Regions from separate parts of the Sporomusa sp. 246TCP1 genome, predicted to be linked through region 1. Evidence: riboswitches for the same ligand, from Rfam matches in the RefSeq annotation. Region 1 holds a riboswitch; each other region holds the start of a gene.

Region 1 (3,818 bases):
ATCATCCCAGGTCGCTCTTTCACTGGAAAAATGCCCAGTAAGTCTGAACTTATAGCCCTTATCAGCCTGATAAGTTACTCCATAATTAATCATATTGTGAGGAGTATATTTAAGCATACTAGTTGTTCCGTCATTCTTAATACCAGTTGTATCTAGATAGGTATAATTGATAAAGCCGTCTAAGCGATTAGTAAACTGCTTGTTTAGTTCGATCTCCAGACCTTTTATTTTGGCATAGCTAACATTATTGTAAGGAACACTTTTACTCGCCAAAAAAATCATATCCTGGATATCATTTTTAAAGATGGCAATGTCGCCTGTTAAACTCTTATCAAATTGATGTTTTAACCCCACTTCATAATTTTTAGCTTTTTCTGGTTTTAGATCAGGATTTTGATTCTTACCGTAAAGTTGCTCTACCGTAGGGAAACTGCAGGTTTTGCCAAAGGAAGTCCGCAGTGTATTATTGTTATCCAGCCGGTAGACCACATTGATAGTAGGATTAGTGGCTGAATCCTTGATAGTGGCAGTATCGGTTACTTCATTTTCATCACGCCTGACGCCAAGAGTAATGGTAGTTCTCTCGTTGGGAAGAAAATTATCTTGCACGTAGTAACCATAGCGTTTGTTATTGTAAGAATCCCAAGAATAATTGTACGGATCAGATAAATCAGAATTAGATTTTTTCCAGTCGATATCATTGTATAGTGTTCCAAAAGTTAAAGTATGTAGATCGTTTAACTTATAGTTACCTTGTAATTCCACGCCATTTAAGGTGCTATCCCAATAGCTTGCATTCCATCGGCTTGTACTATAACCCTTGATTGTCGTCACTGCCGGATCATGATCGGCCCCATTAGCCCAAAGGCCGTTTTTCTCAGTAAACCGATAAACTTTAACATTATAATCCAGTTTACTATTAACCTGCTGTGCATATTGCAAAGACAAGTTACTTTTTTCCCAGTCTCTAAATTCTGTATTATTTAATCCAGCCCAAAAGCCAGTATTATAACTTATAGGCTTACCATTAGCAGGGTCAAGAGGGGCTAAACAGCCTTTATCAGTATCAGAATATCCCCCTGTAAAAGTTAACGATGCATCATTTTCAAATTTCCAGTTCAGTTTAGTATTAAAATATGTACTCTTTCTATCCGCATTGCTTATATAGCCGTCAGTATGCTCGGAGCCGCCATTAATATAATAATTAAACTTATCGTCGCCTCCACCGTATGAAACAGAGCCATTTAGCGTGCCATTGGACCCACCGACGACGGAAACTTTACCGCCCTCATAGTTCTTACCGTTTTTGGTGGTAATTAAAACCATTCCTCCGATGGCATCTGTCCCATAAGATACAGGCGCAGGGCCTTTGATAACCTCAATTTTGGCAATATTACTCACTGGGAACATATCTAGGTCCGCAGCTCCACCACTTAATTTAGAAAGCGGATCTACTAAAACACCATCAATATATATTTTCGTATAGGATAGAGCACTCCCACGGATATCCAGTGTATTGTTATTTTTCTTCCCCCGGTGCAAATTCACGCCTGGAACATCCTCCAAAGCGTCTGCCAGATTCCGGGCTCCTTTAGCCTCAATATCCTTGTCAGTTATAACGCTAGTGGTGACCAGATATTTTTCTAAAGGAATTGCTGTAACTATCACCTCGTCTAAGGTAAAAGACTCCTCCGGCACGCTTTCAGTTGCAAAAGTCAAGCCAGGCACTGATAATAAACAACAATTAAGGATTGCTAGATAACCAATCATTTTCTTGTGCATTGCGAAAATTCCTCCTTGAATTTTTGATGATTACGACCACGGTATTGTTCACCCCCTTAGTCCACACCGTCAAGACACTACTGCAAATTAAACGTAACAGGAATTGCCACCCACAAGCCTGCCCTCCTTAAACGCCGAGTAAACCTGCTAACTACGCATGTTGGTAACTACAGCCAGATCCAACTGGCTATAACCTGAACTGGCAATAACCTGAACATCCCCTACTACACCCTGCTCTGAAACCAATACCCGCAATACTTTCCACCTGAATTCCCGATGTTTCAGCCTTGATAAAATGAATTCATTTGACAAAAAAATAAAGTTCAGCATTACACAAATCACTGCACAGCTCTGAACCTTATTTCAGTATTCTTCTTTGCGCAACGCTAAACTGCTTTACTAGCGATGTTCTTCTTTGCGCAATGGCAGATATACCTGTTTCCTGGTATACCCTAACGGCCAACAGGTCATGACATCAGTTTTAGACCTGCAAGCTTTGAAGAATCTCATATTTAATTATGGGGTTAAATCTTTAATGCATTACTATACAATTAACTTTTATTTGACGAAAAAATAGAGTTCAACCTTACACAAATCAATGCGCAGCGCTGAACCTTATTTTAGTATTCTTCTTTGCGCAACGCTAAACTGCTTTATTAGCAATGTTCTTCTTTGCGCAATGGCAGATATACCTGTTTCCTGGTATACCCTAACGGCCAGCAGATCATGACATCAGTTTTAGATCTGCAAGCTTCGAAGAATCTCATATTTAATTATAGTGAAATTGTTAACAAATTAAAGCATGCCTTTAGTACGTTGTATAAATAACTGTACGTCGAAAAAAAATTAAGATCCAACATTACACAAATAAATGCGCAACGCTGAACCTTGTTAGCGGTGTTCTTCATTGCGCAATGGCAGATATACAAGTTTCCCAATATACCCTAACGGCCAATAAACCATGACATGAGTTTTAGATCTACCGGCTTGAAGAATCTCCTATTAATTTAAGGACATTATTCTACATAAAACCAAATAATCCTTTTTTTCATACATATTTTTGAGAGTTAATCATTGATTCACACTCCCTTGGTATTTTGACGGGCATTTCACCAGCAACTTGTCTGCCTGGAATTGTCCATTAGTATATTTACCAATTGCCACTATGCCGGTCGCTTGCTCTAAACCATCAGGTTTGACGCCACGATACACCACTGCAGCTTCTTCACCAGCATCATCACGCAGCATAAACTGAGTGTATCTTCCATCTTCAGCCTGCATTACTTTAGCTGAGGCCAGTATTCCCTTTACCTGAACGGTGCTCTTGGCGCTCTTGGCCTGAGCAAAGGTGACATAAGGCGTAACTGAGCTTTGAAATACAAAAACACTATAGGTGATAAACCCGGCAATGACTGCCAGACAAACCAGACGGTACTTTTTCATATTGATAGCCCCTTTCCTGGCCGCGCAGTTGTTCTGACAACACTCCGGGTTAAGAGTAAACAGTAAAGAGCCGTGGCCCCGCCCACAGCAGCCAGCAGCACATACAGCATGATCGGCTCCATAGCCACCTTGCCGGTGCCGTTGAGCACAGGCTCTGGGTGTAGTGAAAAGTACATGCGAGGGATAATAAACACCAGAAAGGGCACAGACAAAAAGGATAACAGCGCATACACAGCACTCACCGTCGCCCGTCGCTCCGTCTCTTCAATGGCTGTTCTGAGTGCCAGATAAGCACCGTAAATTAATAGCAAAATAAACACGGTCGTCTGCCGAGGGTCCCAATTCCAATATGCTCCCCAGGTCAGCTTGGCAAAAACTGCACCGCTAACTGTCGCCAAGAGGCAAAAGCCGAGACCCAACCGAGCCGAACAGGCACTCAAGCAATCATACTTACGCTGCCTGGTTCTGAGATACTGCCCAGCTGCTATGGCTGACACCAAAAAAGCCAGCACCGATACCCAGGCAACCGGAATGTGAAAAAAGGCAATCCGAACAAGGTAACCCAGTCCCGCGGCAGGCGGCACCAGGCAAAA
Region 2 (3,818 bases), 1.8 Mb from region 1:
AGTTGGTGAATGAGCCATCTTTTTCAGCAAAAGAAGCTGCTGGAAGTATGACATCAGCCAATTTTCCCGTCTCAGTCATAAAAATGTTTTGCACTACCAGAAATTCAAGATGCTCAAAACCTTTTCGTACATGGTGGGCATCGCCATCCGACCGTATCGGGTCTTCCCCCATAACATACATAGCTTTCAGTTTACCAGCAATAGAGGCATCAAACATATCAGGCATCATCAGACCGACTTTATCTGACAATTTTACACCCCATGCTTTTTCAAATTTTTCCCGTACTGCTGCATTTGTGACGGACTGATAACCGGAATAAACATTAGGTAAAGCCCCCATATCACAAGAACCCTGTACATTATTCTGTCCACGCATCGGGTTTACACCTGAATAAAGTTTACCCACATTGCCAGTTAACATGGCTAAGTTAGCCAAGCTCATAACGTTATCAGTACCACAAATATGTTCGGTAATACCAAGTGTATAGAATATGGATGCCCGTTCAGCAGTTGCATAAATTTTGGCTGCCTCCATCAGTAAATGCTTCGGCACACCAGTTATATCTTCCACATATTCCGGGGTATATTTCTCAAGGACATCTGCCATTTTATCAAAATCAGTTGTACAAGAATTAATAAAATTCTGATCATGCCAACCAGCTTTGAGAATAATACGCATCATGCCATTAATAAGAGCTATATCCGTACCTGGCCTTAGTTGCATCCACACATGGGCTTTACCTGCCAGTTCGATCCTGCGTGGGTCGGCAACAATCAATGTAGCACCGTTACGCAGAGCTTGACGTATTTTAGCGCCAATCACCGGGTGAGCTTCTGTAGGATTACCGCCGATCAAAAATATCACTTTACATTGAGGCGCTTCATTAATAGAGTTGGTCATTGCGCCAGAACCAAATGAAGCTGCCAGACCGGCCACAGTAGGAGCGTGGCAGATACGGGCGCAATGATCAACATTGTTCGTACCAATAACTGCGCGCATAAACTTTTGCATGATATAGTTTTCTTCATTTACACACCGGGCTGAACTGACAGCCGCCAGCGCATCGCTGCCATACGTATTTTTTATTTCCTTAAATTTAGTAGAAATTAAATCAAGCGCTTCCTCCCAGGATGCTTCCACGAATTCGCCATTTTTCTTTATTAACGGTGTGGTCAAACGCTCAGGACTATGAACATAATCGGTTCCAAAACGTCCTTTTACACAGGTTAGTCGTCCATTGACCACACTTGTCAGGTTGGAAGTCACGCCAATTAATTTACCGTCTTTGACATTTAGATCATAATTGCAACCAACGCCGCAGAAAGGACAGGTTGTTTTAACCTTTTTATCCGGCTTCCCTACGCCGTTCATTGGCTTTTCTGTTAAAGCACCTACTGGGCAAGCAGATACGCAAGTGCCGCAAAATACACAATTGGAAGAGTCAATCATATCGGTATCAAAAGCTGGCGCTACCTTGGTATTAAAACCACGTTCAGTCCACTCTAACGTGTTACAACACTGCATTTCCTTACAAACACGTACACAGCGTCCACACAGGATACACTTATTGCTGTCCCTAATGATGAAAGGGTTGCTGTCATCAATGGCAAATTGGCGTCGTTCGCCTTCAGCTTTAATTTGTCTAACACCAAATGCGCTTGCTAAAGCTTGCAATTCACAATCCAGATTACGCTGGCAGGAAAGACATTCTTGGGGATGATTTGCCAGCATCAGTTCGATGACACTTTTTCTCGCTTCACGAATAGCAGGAGTATTAGTGCGCACAATCATTCCTTCGGCTACAGGATAAGTACAGGCCGTAACTAATCCCCGTGCGCCTTCAACTTCAACAACACATACCCGGCATGACCCTTCCGGAGTTAAATCGGCGAGATGACATAAAGTTGGAATGGTAACACCCGCTTCACGCGAAGCTTCTAAAATCGTGGACCCCTTACATGTTTGCACTGTCTGACCATCGACAGTAATGGAAATCATTTCCATTATAGATATCACTCTCCTTAAAATTTATATAATAATTGCATATCTCCTAGAGTGTACAAGTGCCCTAGTGAGATAAAGCAAGTTATTCGAACTTTGAAAGAGATTTGACCTTCCATAAGGCTCCTATAGACAGTAGGTAAAATAGGCAAACAAAAACCACCCGCAGCAAGGAGCCTAACTATTAAGTAATTATCCAGGAATATTCTCCACGCATAGTGAAAAATACCACTACTGCCACCTGCTTGTATACGTTTATAAAGTATAACTTTACAGGATAGACATAAAGGTAGGGTTGCTCCTGGAAATTACAATAACACTCCTTTACCAACGGGAGGCGTAACAGTTTCCCACTACCCCTGCGGTCATCAAATCATGCTCTTGCAAGTTTAGATAAGACAACTCGGAGGTATCCGCATTTCCATATATTTTATTTATATTTGTTATATTATTTTTCTATATATATATTTTTTATATTGATTATATTATTTTTATTTATATTCTTTTTGTAAATATTCAATATAATTTTTAAAATTCCTGCATATTATGTGAAAATAAATACAAATATTTTGAATTCTAGTCCAAAATAACGCCAGGATATCATTAATAGCTTGACAATTCGCCAAAGAAAAAGCTGCCACACTAAGTTACTTAGTGCGACAGCTTTTATTTGTAAGTATTGACTTAATTAAATATAGGCTTAACAGCTTAAACTATCGTCATCACCGCAGCAGCATAACAGTAAAATTATGATGATGATGATCACAACCCACGAACTTCCACCACGGCCATGGCTACCACAACCGCCAAAACCAAATCCCATTTTATATTCCCTCCTTCAGCTTAGCTATCCATATAGGGGTTTATTCAATGTATAGTATGCTGGTAGCTATTATTTAGTTACTGCTGTAGTGTTTGTTTTCTTTTTTCACCTATCCTTATTTAAATAACTGCAAGTGCATCTTACTGATTCGCTACCTCTTATTGGCATACCGGCAGTAGAAATAACTCTTCTTCCCGCAAATTTTTTAGATATCTTTTGAAATAGATAAATAGTAAATTGCCCTTCTACATCTTTTTTCAAATCCATCTCTTGATTTGAAAGTAGTGTTCCCTGAGTATATCCATCTACAAATGTATAAACATTTTGTCCATACCATGATAATAAATCCATCCCTTTTTGAGTGATTTTCTCTATTGCATGCTTATGAAGATAATGCCTGATATGAAATTTGTTAGGATTTTTGTCAAGTGATTGAATTGCTTCATTAGGAGTCGATATAAATAACAAGCCGCTTGGCTTGATACTTTTAATTATTTCCTCTAGTAAACTATCGTCATCCTCTACGTGTTCTAATGATTCAAAGCATGTAATCGCATCATACGCTTGAGTAGGAAGAACAAACGGAAATAATTTGTAGCAAAAAAAAATATTAGGTAGAATATAATGCTCATTTGCGAAATCAATTGCCTCTCTAGAACCGTCTATACCATAAACAACCACTGTGCCTTTTAAGCTATTCCCTAAATGAAAAGCACCATATCCTGTCCCTGTAAATACATCTAAAATTGATAAACTTCTCTTTTTAATTTTTCTAATTGTTTCACCAGCAAAAATATATCTTGCTAAATGGTCATACCTAATTTCATCAAGTGTTACGCCAGTTTGGCGCTCGCCACTATACAATGAATAATCTTTCACTACTAAACATCCTCCATCATCAACATTGGGGCAACTATACATTTTATAGTATTCATACCTAGATCGATATGTAACAATGGTAAATAAACATAATGCCAAAAGCCCCGGATAGCG
Region 3 (3,818 bases), 1.6 Mb from region 1:
TCCAATCAAAACCAGCAATATAAAGCCAGTCACTACAGGTGGCAATACTAACGGCAAAGCAAATAACGCCTCCAATGCGCTTTTGCCTGGAAATTCAAAACTTCTCATACTATAAGCAGCAGCAACTCCAAAGATAAATACAAATACTAATGAACTAAGTGCAACCTTGACCGATAGTAGTACTGGCTGCCATTCCATCACAATATCACCTGCTTTATTGGCTTGAACCGACAAAAGTAAAACCGTATTTCTTAAAGACCGCAGTACCTTTGTATGTCAAAAAGGCTTCAGTCTTGGAGATGTTTAGAAGACTTTTCTACCTGCTATTTCCCCATAACAAAGCCATATTTTTCAAATATAGCCTTGCTGTCTGCGCTAAACAAATACTCCATAAAGGCTTCGGCTGCTTTCTGCTGCTTGGTACCGGTAGCCACGGCAACAGGATAAACAATAGGCTGGTGAGTGCCTTCCGGGGCAACAGCGGCAACTTTCACCTTATCGCTGGAAATAGCATCTGTTTTATACACAATTCCTGCCTCAACATTACCTGTTTCAGTATATGCCAAAACAGAACGGACATCTTTGGCAAATACGACCCGATCCTTTACTTTATCCCAAAGGCCCAGTTTTTGCAAAACCTGCTGAGCATACTGGCCGGCAGGCACTGTGGCGGTCTCGCCAAGTGCAATCTTTTGCACACCATCCTGAGTTAAATCTTCAAACTTGGTTAAGTTGAGCTTTGTTTCCTTTGGTACAACTACAACTAACTTATTTTCAACCAAGTTTTTGCGGGTGGCTTTGTTCATTAAATTTTTAGCTTCCAATTCGTTCATCTGCTTAGGAGCAGCCGAAATAAAAACATCTACAGGTGCACCCTGCTCAATTTGTTTCTGCAAAGCGCCAGAGGCCCCAAAATTGTAGACAAGCTTACTATTGGGATTTTTCGCCTGATAATCCTTTTGAATGTCTGCAAGTGCATCCTTGAGACTTGCCGCAGCTGATACATTAATTTCTACCACCTGCGCTTGCGGGGCCGCCGGTGGAGCTTGTTTTTCGCCGCCGCAACCAACCAGACTAAAAATAGCAACTACTACCAAGGCCAGCATACCAAACACGCTTGATTTAATCCTTCTCATCTTTCTTCCCCCTTAAATTTGCTCTATCTCGCAGGCTATCCAGCAGATAGGCATATAGTACAGAGCTAACCACAGAGATATTAACCAACCCGGCAAATTTCTTCACCGTAGCTGGTATAATACCGCCAACAACCCTATTTGGAGTTTAGGGTTTTTCTGCCGCAGCCCCTGCACAAACTTTTTTAACTATATCAGGTTCAAAATGAATGTATTAATCACTGGGAAAACCACTTTACGGACAAGTCAATCATAAACTAACGTATTATAACATAAACCAACATAATTCCCATGCTGTTATTATAGTATTTGTTATATGGTATTTGCAAGAGATTACCAAATATTTTTGTACAACCTTCTAAAAATTTGAAGTATCAGGGCTCCTGCTTACCTGCATGCATTATAGTCCATACAAAAATTGCCCGCCTAAATATACGTCTTCCCTATTGCTTTATACAATACCAAACAATATAATAATATTAAGTTTGTTATCTTCGTCTACATTAGTTAATGTTGAAAACTCACATTCAAAGTTTCACAATTGAATACTCTGCTCCTTAGCCGATTTACCTAAGCCTTTCAGGGTATGGTATCCGGCCGATCGGTATAGCGGGAAACGGCTATGTCTCCCATTTGGAAAGGAGCAATATTTTAAGCGGTGCATTATTTGTGCCTATTTCATGATTCCTTCTGCGCCCGCTTAAATTCATTGCCAAGCCCTTTCCATTTTGGATAGGCTTGGCATATTTTTTTGTTGTTTAGATTTGAAAATCGTACCTTTACTGTTATGGTAGCACAGTTCTATGTCAAGAATACTACTTTGCTAGGAGGAATAATCATGTTAGAACGAATTCATGCCCACAGCGATATTTTGAAAAACGGAAAAATAATGCTATTGGTCGACTGCGAACCCGGCTGCTACACACTAACCGACTTAGAATATTTAGAACACACACTTCAGGAACTCCTTGTTGACACCCATAAAGCCATTCAAGAAGCCACATCGACCAAAAACGACTTTACTTTTGAAGCCTATGTTACTATTCTTGTATCGTTGACAGACAACATTAAAAGCATCACGGAATCTTTGCTTACAGTCAAAGAAGCAATACAAGCCGCCAAAAGCGAGCGAAGTACAATTATTTCCGAGTCTTACCAAACAGAAAGGGTGAGTATACTGCAAAACTGCAAAAAAATTGCAGTAAACCACCCAAGTCATGGAACATAAAAAAGATGACTTCTAACTCATCGATTTTAGTTTATGCAAATGGCCTTGGCTAACCCACAATTTTGTAGGATTAGTCAAGGCCACTTGCATTTATCCAGCCACACTTTCCGGTTCTTTCAATCTTACAATGAATTAACTACAGCTATCATTCGTTGCTACATGCTTAAGATCAAAAGTCAATTGGCTAAACATAGAAGTCATATTTACCTGCGTTATGGCGATATCCTCAGGAGCAAAAATTGGGAATGAAGAAAAATTGACAATTCCTTTAATTCCGGCCCGAATCAATTGATTTGCAGTTTTCTGGGCATATGATGGTGGCACAGCCAGTATACCAATAATAATTTTTCTGCTGCAAATAATATCTTTAATATGATCAATCGACTCTATTGTTAATCCTAAATTATGTACTGTCATACCTTGATTTTTTTTACCTAGATCAATAATAGCTACAATTTTAACTGCCTCAGGCCACAAACGCGAATAACACATAATGGGTACTACTGTCGGCATATCCAAGCCAACCAACACCGTATTCCAGCTAGTGTCATATCCTAAAATTTCTTCGATTCGCCGAAAAAGGTAATCAGTTTCATACCCTACCCCTTTAGTACCAAATCCGCCAAAATATGCTAAGTCCTTTCTGATGAGGTGTGGCGATATACCGGTTCGCCGGCCCAACTCCTTGGAAATACAAACGGTTATACCTTCCTCCTGCATCAGCTTTAAAACACTGTGATATAAAACCATTCTTTGAATAGTAAGCCTGGATATATCTTCCCGCGATATAAACATTGTGTCCCTCCTACCTCTTCAGAAGGAAAATCCTTGATATTTTACTTAATCGATTCACGTTCCGAAACGGATTTCTAAACATCATTCATTACTCATAAACTTCTTATTGTTAAAACGAAGGTTATGAGTAGTCCCAACAATAGAAGAGGAAGTACCAACGCAAACATAAAGGTATACTGAGAAGTCTGACTTGCAAAATTATCTTTAAGAAAGGCTACTATCTGGGGACTACGATTCCACCGCACCCCTATGCGACCTTCGTTTCCCACATAGTAACTTTTCTTGCAACTACAAGTATTTTAGGGCACAAGTACAACCAATACGTTGAAGTACTTCTAGGTTCCACTGTCGACAACATTTTTTTCACAACACCTCCAGCTGTGGTTTAATAACAGGCTTATGTCAAAAGCATTCCTACATTAAGCCCTCTATTTTGACAATTGTATTTCAACTGTCTCAATATTCTAATTCGCAGCCGATATTTTTATCATTTCAGCTTCACTCATTAAGCGTTGAAGCCGCTGCAATTACACACTGCCTTGCAAAATAATAAAGGCCGGACGTCTCCTAATTTGGTAAGGAGGCACCTGGCCTTTAAGCGTTAATCAATCCGGGTTCTATATTGCGAATAAAAAACCAAGCCATATTGCATTGGTATTTAT
Region 4 (3,818 bases), 1.3 Mb from region 1:
TTCCAGGCGGCATTTGAAGCATAACATCAGCACCAAAATCCCAGATACCGGTAACCTTCGCTAAAGCAGATGGACGATGGTACGTAGTTGCAAAGAGTAAAAATTGACATTCATCACCTAACTGCCTTTACCAAAAGTGCAATGAGGGTATTGGCACAAATCACAATTGAAACAGTATCCCCCATGGGCCAAGCGAGTAATGTCTTTCCGGGTAATTTCCTCTCCTGCTAAAATACGAGGAACAAGCAAATCAAATATTGTTGTTTTGTGATACATCACGCAACCGGGTAAACCTAATACCGGAATATCGCCGATACAGGCAAGCATAAACATTGACCCCGGAAGTACTGGTGCTCCGTAAGCAATGACACAGCCGCCGGCCTCTTTAATTCCCGCAGGGGTTACATCATCCGGGTCAACCGACATCCCGCCGGTGGTTATAATCATTTCGGCCCCTTCTTTGATTAACGTTAGGATGGACTCAGAAATCATCGCAACATTATCATCAGAAAAGATCTGCCGTAAAATTTGACTGCCTAATTCCGTTATTTTTCTCTGTATAACAGGGCCAAACTGATCTTGTATGCGTCCATGATAAACCTCGCTGCCGGTGGTAACGACTCCTACCTTTAGCGATCTTAACGGTTTGATCTCCACGATTGGGAAAAACGCCTCACCTATTTTTTCCACATTGCGTATTTTGTCAGTATTAATTACCAGAGGAACAACCCGGCTGCCGGCAATAACGTCTCCGGCACCGACCATCTGATTTGAATGAATGGTAGCCAACACTATTTCATCAATGTCGTTTATTTTTTCTAATGCACTGGTATTAATTTTTAACAGACCCGCCATTTTCGCTCTAAGTTCAACCTTGCCTTCCACTGGCTCTGTCAAGGTAATGCCTTGGCCGGCAACGGCTTCGGCGATTCTAATTGCTGCAGCATTTTCATGCAAAGCATTCTCATTTATTTCCCAGACATATAAGTGCTCTTTCCCTAAATTTAGTAGTTTAGGTATGTCCTCGCTCTTTACTACATGACCTTTTTTAAATGCCCGGCCTTTTGACTTTCCGGGAACAATCTCTGTAATGTCATGGCACATTACCATACCTTCCGCTTCGTATACTGATACGACTTTCATCCGCTCAACTCCTTATAATTATGAAAGTACCTAGAACAAGCTGTACTATTTATATTATAAATAAAAAAGCAAAGTGCAGCAAAGGGAAATGGCACTATGCACACTGGTTATAATTTTCAAATATCGCATTAGACAGATAAATGTAACTCGTTGGAGAATATTTCATCGATGAGGCAGGATTTTAATCGCTAGTAACGAATAATATTGATGAATAACAGAATATTCATTAACTCCGAATCTGGTAGTCTAATGGAAACTACGACAACCAGATCGTTGGGTTTACCAGGAAACCGGTAAGCCTCCCGTTGCGGAAAGGAGTAAGTGCTACTATTTGAGGCAGAGCGCTCTCCTTTTTTTGCGTGCTCTGTCTTTTTATTTTCCCTATAAGCATAACTTTTTTAAAACCGGAACGAGGACAACAGCGGCTGCTGCTTAGTAAAAAGATTGGCACAAGCCGTATTTTCTTTATTTGCAGGACCTGATGTTACGTTAAAATTTAGACAGGAGGGTGACTTATGGCTGTGTATGCCGAAAACTCTATTGATAGTACCTGGGACGGATGGCTAAATTTTACAGCCACGCTAAAAAGTACTGACAAGAATTATAATTATTCTATCAGACCAGAAATTTGGGATTCATGGATAAGGTGCCGTCAAGCCAAGGTTAATCCCAATGATGATAGCATTCATCGCCAATTGGAAATTGCCAGTCTTCAGGTTATGTTGCGAAAAAACCGGGATCTTATTATTATTGCCAAACCCTTTATGGAAAACTTGTACCAGATTGTCGCAGGCTCTGGTTTTGTTGTGGCACTAACCGATACACGTGGTTATATTATGGAAATTTTTGGCGATAAGGATACCTTGACAAACCCAATGACGGCGAGTTTTTTTCAAGGTGCGAATTGGAGTGAAGCCGAAGCTGGTACTAACGCTATTGGTACAGCATTGATTACAGGGCAATCAATTCAGGTTTCAGGATCTGAGCATTACTGCCGCAAACATCACTGTTTGACCTGTTCGGCAGCCCCGATCATTGACGAGAAAGGGACAGTTATAGGAATTCTTGATGTTTCAGGCAAATCAGAGGCTGCTCATTTACATACACTGGGGATGGTGATGGCTGCAGCGGAAGCAATTATGGCTCAGCTAGGTATTAGAAAAAAAAATAAAGAACTAAGTGTAATTAATAATCGGTTGACAAGTATTTTCAATACTATGTCTGATGGCGTAATTATGGTTGACAATAATGGTGTTATTAGCGAACTGAACCCTGTTGCCAAAAATATACTTGGCATTGGCATAAATGACATTGAGGATACGCGTGGAATTCAGGTAGAAAGCATCTTAGGAGCTAAAAATTCCTTTGTTAGAAGAATGCTAATGTGTAAAGAATCCTGCGCAGACACTGAAATCATGCTTGACATCAACGGTGAGATTAGTCATTTTTGGGCATCAGGGGAGCCTGTTACCGATGAACAGGGAGCAGTGACAGGCGGTGTTATTATTCTACGGCCCATTAAACAAATTCAAAATTTGGTGAACCGGTTTAGCGGAAACTATGGGACTTTACAGTTTAGCGACATTATTGGCGAAAGTAAAGCTATTCTGGAAGCTGTCCGGATAGCCTCACTTGCCGCAAACTCACTATCCAGCGTATTGCTTCAAGGCGAAAGCGGTACAGGAAAAGAAATATTTGCTCAGGCTATCCACAATCGAAGTGAACGTAACACCGGACCCTTCATAGCTGTAAACTGCGGGGCTATACCCAGGGAACTTATTGGCAGTGAACTATTTGGCTATGCGGAGGGTGCCTTTACTGGGGCTAAGCGTGGGGGGAAGCCAGGTAAATTCGAGCTCGCCTGCGGCGGAACGCTGTTTTTGGATGAAATTGGCGATATGCCGTTGGAACAGCAAGTAGCGTTGCTGCGTGTATTGCAGGAGAGAAAAGTAAATCGAATTGGCTGTGATAAGGTAATCCCTGTTGATGTCAGGGTGATTTGTGCTACCAATAAAAGTTTATTGAAAGAAGTAGAAAAGGGGACCTTTCGCAAAGATCTATATTATCGGTTAGATGTTATATCGATCACAATACCGCCGCTGCGGGAACGTTCCGATGATATCGTAGCATTGTTTAACTATTTTTTAGAAAAGCAGGATAAGCATGACCGGAACTTTTTGGTTAGTCCGGAGGTTATTGACCGAATTGTACGATACGACTGGCCAGGAAATGTGCGTGAACTCCAGAATGTGGTGGAGCGAATTGTTAGTCTGACAGAAGGGCAGGTGGTAAATCTCGGGAATTTACCGAAAGAAATTTGTAATTGGCAACCAGCAAATACAGATAGCGAAAATGTGGTTTCTTCAAATTATCATGCTGCAGAATCTTTTTGCGGGAGAGAGGGGCGACAGGGGCGACGCTTCATGCTTGAAGAGCATGAAAGACAGGAAATACTGGAATTGCTTTTCAACCATCGAGGAAATGTTAGTCTGACAGCGCGCAGCATGGGAGTTTCGCGAAATACCTTGTACCGAAAAATGAAACAGTATGAAATATACAAATAGTGCATAAGTGTCACTTTTGCATCACAATTATGCACATATTTAGGTACACATATTAGACTGAGAGAGAGAGAAGTATTGTTATTATGTGTCTAGTACACGCTTATATTTATT

What was found. A riboswitch is a leader RNA that binds a small molecule or an ion and turns the genes downstream of it on or off. The one in region 1 is predicted to bind molybdenum cofactor.
Region 2: it holds a riboswitch for molybdenum cofactor, as region 1 does, so the genes downstream of both, fdhF (formate dehydrogenase subunit alpha) here and AC1ECB_RS11930 (energy transducer TonB) in region 1, are expected to answer to the same signal.
Region 3: it holds a riboswitch for molybdenum cofactor, as region 1 does, so the genes downstream of both, AC1ECB_RS19170 (hypothetical protein) here and AC1ECB_RS11930 (energy transducer TonB) in region 1, are expected to answer to the same signal.
Region 4: it holds a riboswitch for molybdenum cofactor, as region 1 does, so the genes downstream of both, AC1ECB_RS06000 (sigma-54-dependent Fis family transcriptional regulator) here and AC1ECB_RS11930 (energy transducer TonB) in region 1, are expected to answer to the same signal.

Annotation. Positions count from the first base shown of each region.
Region 1 is NZ_CM170492.1:2,486,910-2,490,727, forward strand. It holds gene AC1ECB_RS11925 (TonB-dependent receptor plug domain-containing protein) at 1-1,782, opposite strand, end outside; gene AC1ECB_RS11930 (energy transducer TonB) at 1,930-2,037, opposite strand; molybdenum cofactor riboswitch at 2,177-2,296, opposite strand; molybdenum cofactor riboswitch at 2,434-2,553, opposite strand; molybdenum cofactor riboswitch at 2,670-2,787, opposite strand; gene AC1ECB_RS11935 (cytochrome c maturation protein CcmE domain-containing protein) at 2,854-3,225, opposite strand; gene AC1ECB_RS11940 (cytochrome c biogenesis protein) at 3,222-3,818, opposite strand, start outside.
Region 2 is NZ_CM170492.1:4,301,579-4,305,396, forward strand. It holds gene fdhF (formate dehydrogenase subunit alpha) at 1-2,005, opposite strand, end outside; molybdenum cofactor riboswitch at 2,305-2,423, opposite strand; gene AC1ECB_RS20365 (class I SAM-dependent methyltransferase) at 2,931-3,704, opposite strand.
Region 3 is NZ_CM170492.1:4,056,174-4,059,991, forward strand. It holds gene modB (molybdate ABC transporter permease subunit) at 1-198, opposite strand, end outside; gene modA (molybdate ABC transporter substrate-binding protein) at 324-1,136, opposite strand; molybdenum cofactor riboswitch at 1,675-1,793, shown strand; gene AC1ECB_RS19170 (hypothetical protein) at 1,972-2,361, shown strand; gene AC1ECB_RS19175 (redox-sensing transcriptional repressor Rex) at 2,494-3,156, opposite strand.
Region 4 is NZ_CM170492.1:1,200,435-1,204,252, forward strand. It holds gene AC1ECB_RS05995 (molybdopterin-binding protein) at 118-1,143, opposite strand; molybdenum cofactor riboswitch at 1,362-1,476, shown strand; gene AC1ECB_RS06000 (sigma-54-dependent Fis family transcriptional regulator) at 1,659-3,707, shown strand.